DNA from 3 places in the Neopusillimonas aestuarii genome. Region 2 is predicted to be linked to each of the others. Evidence: predicted binding sites of a transcription regulator. Region 2 holds the regulator's gene; each other region holds the start of a gene.
What was found. Region 2 encodes LexA, which represses DNA repair genes until DNA is damaged. Its sites were predicted from a motif close to ACTGTATNNNNATACAGT; they were not measured.

Region 1 (3,280 bases), 110 kb from region 2:
CGGATTGGCCCAAAACTGAACGTCTACGTGAGTTACTGGGACATTTCCCCATTGAGCACCTGGAACGCTCAATTAACCGGGTATTTGAATTATTGAAAGATACAACCCCCGCCCCCGATCATTTATTGCCCGATACAGGCCTTGATCTTGAACGAGAACGTCTTCTAAGCAGCCCCTTCATCATCAGCCCTAATTATGGCACCCGCTGCTCCAGCGTCATTGCCGTTCATCGTAACGGGCGGGCGATATTCAGTGAGCTAACGTATAACCCGCAAGGCCTGGAAACAGAACGCCACGATTGGCATTGGTCAATTCAGTGAAGGGTTGTTCCGGGCGGCACTGAGGATGCGGGTTGATCGGAGGCCATACGCGACTGCAATTCATTTAAGGCATCTTTCCAGCTTCTTAAGGGCACGCAAGTTTGCAAGCGATACACCGCCTGTTTTACCAACGCCTCATGCAACTCATGCCCCACTGATGAGGCAATATCCAACGTTGAGTCACCCCCCAGGCCTGCCAGTTGATTATGTACACTTTGCATGACTGAGCTCGGCACAATGGGATCATTTTCGCCATGCAGAAGATGCAATGTGGTAGCCGGCGGCGCTTCTGTCGGCATGCGGGCATAACAACCAGAGAAAGCAAGCACCCGACCTGCCAGGTCGGGCTGTGCCAGCGAGGCTTCAAGCGCAATCGTGGCGCCCTGCCCAAACCCCGCCAAAGCAGTTGCCTCGCCTGTCAGTTCGAAATGAGCCTGCACCTCTTGTACATAACGGATCAAATCGGGTAGCGCACGCTCTACACGCCCAATGTAGTTATATTCACTTAGCTCAGTCTGGTCAAACCAGTGATGAACGGCCTCTTCCGACCGTAAAGGTCCGTATGGCAATACCAGAACGGCTTGAGGAAAAGCTTTCATTAGATTTTTTTTCAACACCTCCAATTGAGCCGGATCGGCGGCATTGTCGTGCAGTAAAACAAAAAGCTGTTGTGCAGCCTGATGGGCCGGTGCAAAAACCAAGGGCTCGGGAATGGAAGTATCTTTATATTCACTCATAAAGACATGATACGAAAAAACCGCCGGCTTTCATAATGCGTAGCGTTGCGCCGGCCGAAAAGCCGCAACGCCTCTTGCATAAATCAGACACTTTATTTACTGTACATATATACAGTAAAATGCAAACATGAAATCGGCATCTCAAGCTCAGGCGGCCCCCGTTCAAATTCACCCTGCGCTCTGGCGTGCGTCACAACTGGCGCAAGGCCGTCAACCCATTGTGTCAACCGGTTATACCGTACTGAATGATGAGTTGCCCGGCGGTGGCTGGCCCAACAGCACATTCATTGAAATACTGCCAACGCAAACAGGCTCGGGTGAAATCAGTTTGTTAACCCCGGCTTTAAAACAGGTTGTAAACAACACCCATAGACGCATCATTATGTTGAATTGTCCCTTTGTTCCAAATTCGCTGTGTTGGCTGCACTGGCAATTAAATCCTAACAAGCTGGTCTGGGTACATCCCAACCAACCCAGTCAGGTTTTATGGACAGCCGAACAAATTCTGCGCCACGATGCTTGTGCCGCACTCTTGCTATGGCTGCCCTCACCTATTTCCCTGGCTGCTGCGCGCAAACTACATTTGGCCGCACAACGCAGTACTGCACTATTTTTTGGTCTGGGCCAAAAACAACAGCAACAACGTGCCAGCCCGGCGCCGTTACGCCTGAGCCTGCAAGGCGCACCGGACGGTATTCACATCAGCATTATCAAGCGGCAAGGGCCAACGCATGTCGCGCCTTTATTCCTGCCTTTATCCTTCAAGAAAGGAGCATCATTTACCTTCAAGCAAGAAGCCCTTCACCAAACCCAGGGTTCAAACCATGTCGTGTTGGATCAGCCTGTACATACCTCCTGATTCACCGCATTTCCATACGGCCCTGAACTGGTTAATACAGGAAATGCAGTGTTACACGCCGCACATGGCTCTGGCGGCGCCACACACGCTTGTACTTAATGTGCAAGCCAGTCTGTCATTGTTTAACGGTGCCCGCGCATTGGCCGGAAAGCTTCAAAAACACTGTCGTATGGCACCTGTCAGGCCGATTCTGGCCATGGCACCCACCGCTACGGGCGCACAATGGCTGACATGGCAAACAGTCACATCACGCCGGCGTATTCTGCAACAATCGCAATTAAACCGGAGACTCAATACATTGCCGGTATCCGTTATCCCACAGGCTCAACCGTATCTGGGCTGGCTGCACGGCATCGCCTGCTATTCGATTGGCCAATTACGTCAATTGCCACGCGCAGGGTTGCAACAACGTACAACGCCGGCGCTCATTCAAGCAGTCGACGCCGCATATGCCCGCACAACGGAACACTTCACCTGGATTCAGCCTGCCAGTACCTGGCGATGTCACCATGAGCTTGCTTATCATGTTCAACAAGCACCCCAATTACAGCCCCCCCTTACGGCACTTTTGGCTCAGGCCTGTCAGTGGCTTGCACAACATCGTTGCGCCAGCTCCGTTTTGCATATTTTGCTGCACCATGAAAAAGGCCGTAAAGCCCAACCACCAGGCTTTTTAAAAGTATGCATTACGCAACCCGGCTGGCACACAGACCATTTTCAGGCAGTCTTGCAACAACTTTTATTGAATTTACAGCTGCCTGCTCCGGTTATTGCACTTACCCTGCATATTCCCGCCACATGCCCTTTGCCGCAGAACAACACCCCTTCGCTTTTTCCCGACCCGGCGCAATGGCAGCAAAACGAAGCCCATTTGTTCGATCTGCTCCAAGCCCGCCTGGGGCCTAACGCAATATCAACGCCCAACCCTCAGGCTTTGCACCGTCCTGAACAAGCCAATCAATGGCAAAACACTTCATTACGCCCTCTGGCAACTCAGGGGTATACACCTTTACCTGCCGAGCCTGCCGGCGGTTGGCCGGTTCGTCCTTTCTGGCTGTACGCCAAGCCCATTGCTCTGGCCATTCGAAATCACCAGCCCGTTTATCAGGGCGAGGTTTTAACGCTTTTACAAGGCCCTGAACGTATTGACTGCAGCGAATGGCTTGAACCTTACCTGGCACGCGATTATTTCATTGCGCGTAATCAACACCATATTCATTTCTGGATCTTTCGCGAACATAAAGGCATTCAAACCAATCAGCAAAAAGCCCATTGGTTCCTGCATGGCGTTTTTGCATAAGCTTTGTTTTTCATCATGAAAACGTCACACTCAACCTTACCCGATTATGCCGAACTCGACTGCC
Region 2 (3,280 bases):
GGTTCAACCCAACGCCAAAGTTGTCATCAGCAACCCCAGTTGGGCAAACCATCGGGGTATTTTTGAGCGAGCCGGCTTCCAGGTCGACCAGTACCCTTATTACAACCCTGAAACACACGGGTTCGATTTCGACGGCATGCTGGCGGCATTGAAGACACTGCCAAAAGGCACAATCGTCGTACTGCATGCATGCTGCCACAACCCCACAGGGGTTGATCCTTCAGCCGAACAGTGGAAGCAAATCGCCGAAACCGTTAAAGAAACCGGCTTGGTTCCTTTCCTGGATATCGCCTATCAAGGATTCGGCGACGGCCTCGAAGACGACGCCTCCGTTGTGCGTTTATTTGCGGGCTTGGATATTTCCGTGCTAATCAGCTCCTCGTTTTCCAAATCGTTTTCGCTATACGGCGAACGAGTCGGTGCACTAACACTCCTTTGCGCGTCTAAAGACGAAAGCGCCCGGGTTCTTAGCCAACTGAAAATAGTCATCCGCACCAACTACTCCAACCCGCCCACTCATGGCGGCACGGTCGTTTCCACAGTCTTGAATACCCCCGAACTTTATCAACTGTGGGTCGAGGAACTCAGCGGCATGCGTAACCGCATTCGCGATATGCGAGCGCAATTGGTGCAGAAGCTCAAAGACCACGGCGTAACTCAAAACTTTGATTTTGTTTTGGCGCAACGTGGCATGTTTTCTTACTCGGGCCTAACCAAAGAGCAAGTAGAAGCATTACGCGCCGATCATGGTGTTTATGCGGTTGGTAGCGGTCGTATTTGCGTTGCCGCATTAAATAGTGGCAACATCGATCACGTTGCGAAATCTATCGCAAAAGTGCTCTAAACAAATCATATTGGCCAGGGTAGTAAAAGCTTGCCAATTTATATCCGCTAGGGCAGAATAAGGGCTGTATAAAAATACAGCCCTTATTCCATGGCCATCAAACTTACCTCACGCCAACAAGAAATTCTTGATCTTATCCGTGCGCAAATTGCGCGCACGGGTTTTCCCCCCACGCGTGCTGAAATTGCAAAAGAGCTGGGTTTCAAGTCAGCCAACGCGGCGGAAGATCACCTTAAGGCCCTTGCCAAAAAAGGGGCGATAGAACTCACTGCCGGGGCATCACGAGGCATTCGCCTGAAAGTGGAAGCCGATCCTGAACCAGCGTTATCACAAACCAGTCTGTCGTCGGGCGTACTCTTCAACCCGCTGGTACTACCCGTAGTTGGGCGCGTTGCCGCCGGCAGCCCTATTCTGGCCAGTGAACATGTCGAACGGGAACTGTCGGTAGAACCATCATTATTTACGGCCACCCCTCACTATTTGCTTAAGGTGCGGGGCCTCAGCATGCGCGACGCCGGCATCCTCGACGGCGACCTGCTCGCGGTTCGCAAAACAGCCGAAGCGCGTAACGGGCAAATTGTCGTTGCCCGACTGGGCGACGACGTTACCGTTAAACGTTTACATCGCGAAAACGGGCAAATTCAGCTTCTTCCGGAAAATCCCGATTTCTCCCCCATTATTGTCGATGCAAGCAACGAATTCGCTCTGGAAGGCATTGCGGTGGGGCTCATTCGCACCATGCAATAGCTTAAAATTCACAACCCTTTGTAATCGGGCTTGCGCTTCTCAAGAAACGCTTTCATCCCTTCTTGCTTATCCTGGGTGGCAAACAATAGTTGCAACGCTTTTCGTTCAAGCGCAAGTGCTGCGCCCAACGACGCATCGGCACCGTGTAAAACCACTTCTTTAATTTGTTGTAAAGCAATAGGCGGCTGACCGGCCAAATGTTGCGCTAACTCAAGGCAATGTGGCATGAGTTCTGCGTCGTCAACCACTTTGCTGACCAAGCCCATATCATAGGCTTCATCAGCACTGATCAAATAACCTGTCATGCACAAGTACATGGCACGGAACTTGCCAATTGCACGGGTTAAACGTTGCGTCCCCCCGGCTCCGGGCATAATTCCCACCCGAACCTCGGGTTGGCCGAAACGGGCGCTACGCGCGGACACAATCATATCGGCATTCATGGCAAGTTCCAGGCCCCCACCCAAAGCATAGCCCGCCACCGCCGCAATAACCGGAACAGGGCACTCGGCCACGGCAGCCCATAAGCGTTCCGTATGGCGGTGATACATCTGCACCGCATCAATCCGAGACATATCTTCAATGTCCGCCCCGGCGGCAAAAAACTTGTCACCGCCGGTGAGAATGACGCAACGTAATTCAGCGTTATCGGCCAACGATCTGAACACCGCGGCCAACTCTTTACGAATCCCCAGATCGAGGGCATTGCGCACATGAGGACGATTCAAGCGCACAATCGCAATATGCGCGGATGGGAACTCAAGTAATACCTCATTACCAGCAGACGAAGCGTCAAGTTGAGCTTTTTTTTGATCAGACATTCTTTTTCCTCGCAGCTATTTATAACGGGCAATTTTGATCGAAATCAGGTTTTCGCTTTGCTTTCAACGAGGCCAACCCCTCTTTCGCGTCGGGACCTGTAAAACCCATAAATTCCAATGCCAACGACGTATCGAAAGTAGGCCCGGCCATCCGCAACCAATTATTCAGCGCATATTTCGTCCAACGCAAAGCGGAAGGCGAGCCGTTTGCCAGACGGGTGGCAATTTCAAGCGACTTTGCTTCCAGCTCCGACGCATCAGTACATAGCGACACCAAACCGATTCGCTCAGCCTCCTCACCGGAGACACTTTCGCACAACATTAAATAGTATTTTGCCTTGGCCATGCCACAAAGCAACGGCCACACAATAGCGGCATGGTCTCCGGCGGCCACTCCCAATCGGGTGTGGCCATCGATAATGCGTGCATCTTTAGCGGCAATGGAGATATCAGCCAACAAGCCGGCCACTAAACCCGCACCCACTGCCGGCCCTTCCATCGCCGAAACAATAGGCTTGGAACAATTAATCACGTTATAAACCAGGTCTCTTGCCTCTTTCCACACACGCGATAACACCGTAAAGTCTTCCGTCATCTCTTTGACGAGGTCCAGGTCGCCACCCGACGAAAAAGCCCCCTTTGAACCACGGATAATGGCAACGGAAACATCAGGGTCAGCATCAATATCACGCCACACCCGCACGAGCTCCCCATGCATGACGGCATCGGCGGAATTCAAACGTCCTGGGTTGGCCATAGTAATGCGCAATACGCCTGGTGCAGGTTCATCGAACTGCAAACGCTGATAACTTTCATAAACTGAGTTCATATTTTTTTCTCCTTGCCTTGCCAATACTTATCGCGCAGC
Region 3 (3,280 bases), 400 kb from region 2:
ATTGCGCGAGGGTTTGGTAGGGGTTGACGTCATTTATGCGACCCGTGTGCAGAAAGAGCGGTTCTCGGGTGAAGACCTGGAAGGCTACACAGCCGATTTTCAGGTGAACAAAGCGCTGGTGGACCAGTGCTGCGGGCCTGATGTCATTGTGATGCACCCGTTGCCGCGTGACAGTCGTGAAGGAGCCAATGATTTAAGTGTGGACTTGAACGACGATTCGCGCTTGGCGATTTTCCGTCAGACAGATAACGGAATTCCAGTACGGATGGCAATTTTTGCGGTGTTGCTGGGGGTGGAAACGCTGGTACAGCACTCGCTACGCGACGTGACCTGGAGCCCGCCTACGCATATTGGGCCCGACGACAGCGTGTTCCACGGTATTGATTAAACTTTTTTCTCGCCGCCCAGTGCGTCGACCAAGTCGTTCAGCATTTTGCCCAGTTCCCCGGTCATTAGGGCGAAATCGGTGTCGAACGCATCGGCATCTGCAGTACTTAACGCCTCCTGGTTCTCTTTAAGGACATCAAGTGGAGATATCCGCTTGATGTCTAGTGCATCGGTTAGCACGAACGAGACGCGATCCGCCCAGGTCATGGCCAAACGGGTACATTGCTTGCCGTTTTGGACGTGTTTGCGCACTTCGTCGGTCTCAATACTATGGCGCACATAGCGCACAGTGGCCCGGTTTTCGCTGGTTGAACGCAATTCCGTGTCTTGGTCGATCGTGAAAGCGCCTGGACCGTCGTTTTCCAGTAACCATTGCGTCATGGCCGAGGCGGGTGAAATTTCGGTGTACAGGGGCGTGGCTGGGAAGGGGTCAAGCGCTTTCGCCAGCATGCCGATGACTTCATCGGCCTTGGCGCCGGCGGCGGCATCGATAGCCAGCCAATGGTTGCGGGTATCGATCCACACACGGGTATCGCGGTGCACGCTGAAGGCTTTGGGCAATAGCTCTTCCGTTACCCGTTCTTTGATTTCCTTCATTTGCTTGCGGCCGGGCTTGTACCCTTGCTGCTCTTCAATATCGGCGGCGCGCGCTCGTGCGACCTGGTTGACAACTGATGACGGCAGTAGTTTTTTATCGACCCGCAGACTAATAAGATACTGGCCGGCCAGAGAGTGAACCAAGCCGCCTTCATCGGTGGGCGACACCCAACCCATACTGACCATGTCCAGGCTGCTGCCCGGGGTAAAGCGTGCCTTTTCCAGGACGCTTTCGATGGCTTCAGCCGACAGACTAAAATGGGTTGAAAGCCGGAAAATCTTTATATTTTTAAACCACATACAGTATCTTTTTAACAAATAACTTAAATTAGAACCAAAACAATTAAAAAAAATTGAAAATTTATCAATAATTCAATTATTTATGAATATTACTTAATAAATTACATCATAATATTTTATTTTTATGTGTTTGTTTCAATGTCGTCCCGTTTTGCCGCAAGGCAAGCAGTCATTCAGTGAACTTTACCGTAACTTAAGACTTTACTTGAAGTTGCGAGGCAGACATTTTCATCCGGTTGGCGATTGTAAGCGCAAAGCGAAAACGGCATAGTAACGGTTGCAGATTATTAACTTGTTTATCTGTTTTTTTATACAGTATAATTTAATGCAATAATTCACTTTTTTGCCAAGGAAACTACATGGACGCCAAACAAAGCAAAGCCGCTTCCGCCGAACGGGCCAAAGCACTGGCCGCAGCCTTATCGCAAATTGAAAAGCAGTTCGGTAAAGGGTCGGTCATGCGCTATGGCGATAACCAGGTCGAACACGACATCCAGGTCGTTTCCACTGGTTCGCTGGGGCTCGATATCGCGCTGGGCGTGGGCGGGTTGCCTCGTGGTCGCGTTATTGAAATATACGGCCCGGAATCCTCCGGCAAAACCACGCTTACTCTGCAGGTGATTGCCGAAATGCAAAAAGTAGGCGGCACTTGTGCATTCGTCGACGCTGAACACGCTCTCGATGTTCAGTATGCCAGCCGTTTGGGCGTGAATTTGTCCGATCTTCTCATTTCGCAGCCCGACACGGGTGAACAGGCACTTGAAATTACAGATGCCCTTGTGCGCTCAGGCTCGGTCGATTTGGTGGTAATCGATTCGGTGGCCGCGCTGGTTCCCAAGGCGGAAATCGAGGGCGACATGGGCGATTCCCTGCCTGGCTTGCAGGCTCGTCTCATGAGCCAGGCTTTACGTAAGCTTACGGCTAATATCAAACGCGCCAATTGCATGGTTATTTTCATTAACCAGATTCGCATGAAAATCGGCGTCATGTTTGGCAATCCCGAAACCACCACCGGGGGGAATGCGCTTAAGTTCTATTCCACAGTTCGTCTTGATATCCGCCGCACCGGTTCAATCAAGAAGGGCGACGAGGTCGTGGGCAACGAAACCCGTGTGAAAGTGGTCAAGAATAAAATCGCGCCGCCGTTCAAACAGGCCGAGTTCGATATCATGTATGGGGCCGGCATCTCTCGCGAAGGTGAAATTATCGATCTGGGCGTGCAGGCGGGTATCGTCGATAAGGCCGGGGCCTGGTTCAGCTATAACGGTACCCGTATTGGCCAGGGTAAAGATAATGTTCGCGAGTACCTGAAAGAGCATCCCGAAATGGCAATTGAAATCGAAAACCGTGTGCGGGAACAAATGGGTATTGTGTCGCGTGCCCAGGCCAAGGCGTATACGGAATCGGGTGATTCTCCTACCGGTGATACCGAAGGTTCCGAGGCCGATCTGGCTTAAACATTGGGTGTAAGTTAAGGGTTAAGGGGAGGCTATGCGAAAACGCGATTTTTCCGGGCAATCCGGCGCGTCTGCGCAGGCCGGCCTCCCTTCTGACGAGCGCTTTTCACCGGAAAGTGGTAAATCCTCAAAAACTGGGCCTTCTTTGAAGGTGCGCGCCATTGGATATTTATCTCGGCGCGAGCATTCCCGTCACGAGTTGGCTCGCAAGTTGGCTCCTCATGTCAGCCCAGACGATCCTGCCGAGCTCGACCTGGTGCTGAACGAGCTTGAACAAGGCAATTGGTTGTCGAACGAGCGTTTTGCCCAAAGTCTGGTAAATCGCCGGGCTCCGGGGAAGGGTACGGTTGCGGTCATGCACGAGTTGCGACAGCATGGGCTTGATTCGGGTCAGCTTGAATCCATTCGCCAACAACTTGTTGATACTGAACTGCAGCGCGCTCAAGCGGTCTGGGAAAAAAAGTTTGGTGTGCCGCCTGCTTCTCCAAGGGAAAAGGCACGGCAAATTCGTTTTATGGCGTCGCGAGGCTTTTCCGCGG

Region 1: imuA (translesion DNA synthesis-associated protein ImuA) is a predicted target of LexA. The motif match lies at 1,156-1,173, and genes of this name have one in related genera.
Region 3: recA (recombinase RecA) is a predicted target of LexA. The motif match lies at 1,584-1,601, and genes of this name have one in related genera.

Annotation. Positions count from the first base shown of each region.
Region 1 is NZ_CP049990.1:2,156,829-2,160,108, reverse strand. Features, by position in the region: gene G9Q38_RS10495 (NRDE family protein) at 1-320, shown strand, start outside; gene ypfH (esterase) at 314-1,057, opposite strand; gene imuA (translesion DNA synthesis-associated protein ImuA) at 1,185-1,916, shown strand; gene G9Q38_RS10480 (DNA polymerase Y subunit UmuC family protein) at 1,882-3,216, shown strand; gene G9Q38_RS10475 (error-prone DNA polymerase) at 3,232-3,280, shown strand, end outside.
Region 2 is NZ_CP049990.1:2,050,948-2,054,227, reverse strand. Features, by position in the region: gene G9Q38_RS09985 (amino acid aminotransferase) at 1-844, shown strand, start outside; gene lexA (transcriptional repressor LexA) at 935-1,591, shown strand; gene G9Q38_RS09975 (enoyl-CoA hydratase-related protein) at 1,600-2,412, opposite strand; gene G9Q38_RS09970 (enoyl-CoA hydratase/isomerase family protein) at 2,432-3,241, opposite strand; gene G9Q38_RS09965 (class I adenylate-forming enzyme family protein) at 3,238-3,280, opposite strand, start outside.
Region 3 is NZ_CP049990.1:2,454,830-2,458,109, reverse strand. Features, by position in the region: gene G9Q38_RS11930 (aspartate carbamoyltransferase) at 1-388, shown strand, start outside; gene G9Q38_RS11925 (recombination-associated protein RdgC) at 385-1,284, opposite strand; gene recA (recombinase RecA) at 1,644-2,741, shown strand; gene recX (recombination regulator RecX) at 2,776-3,280, shown strand, end outside.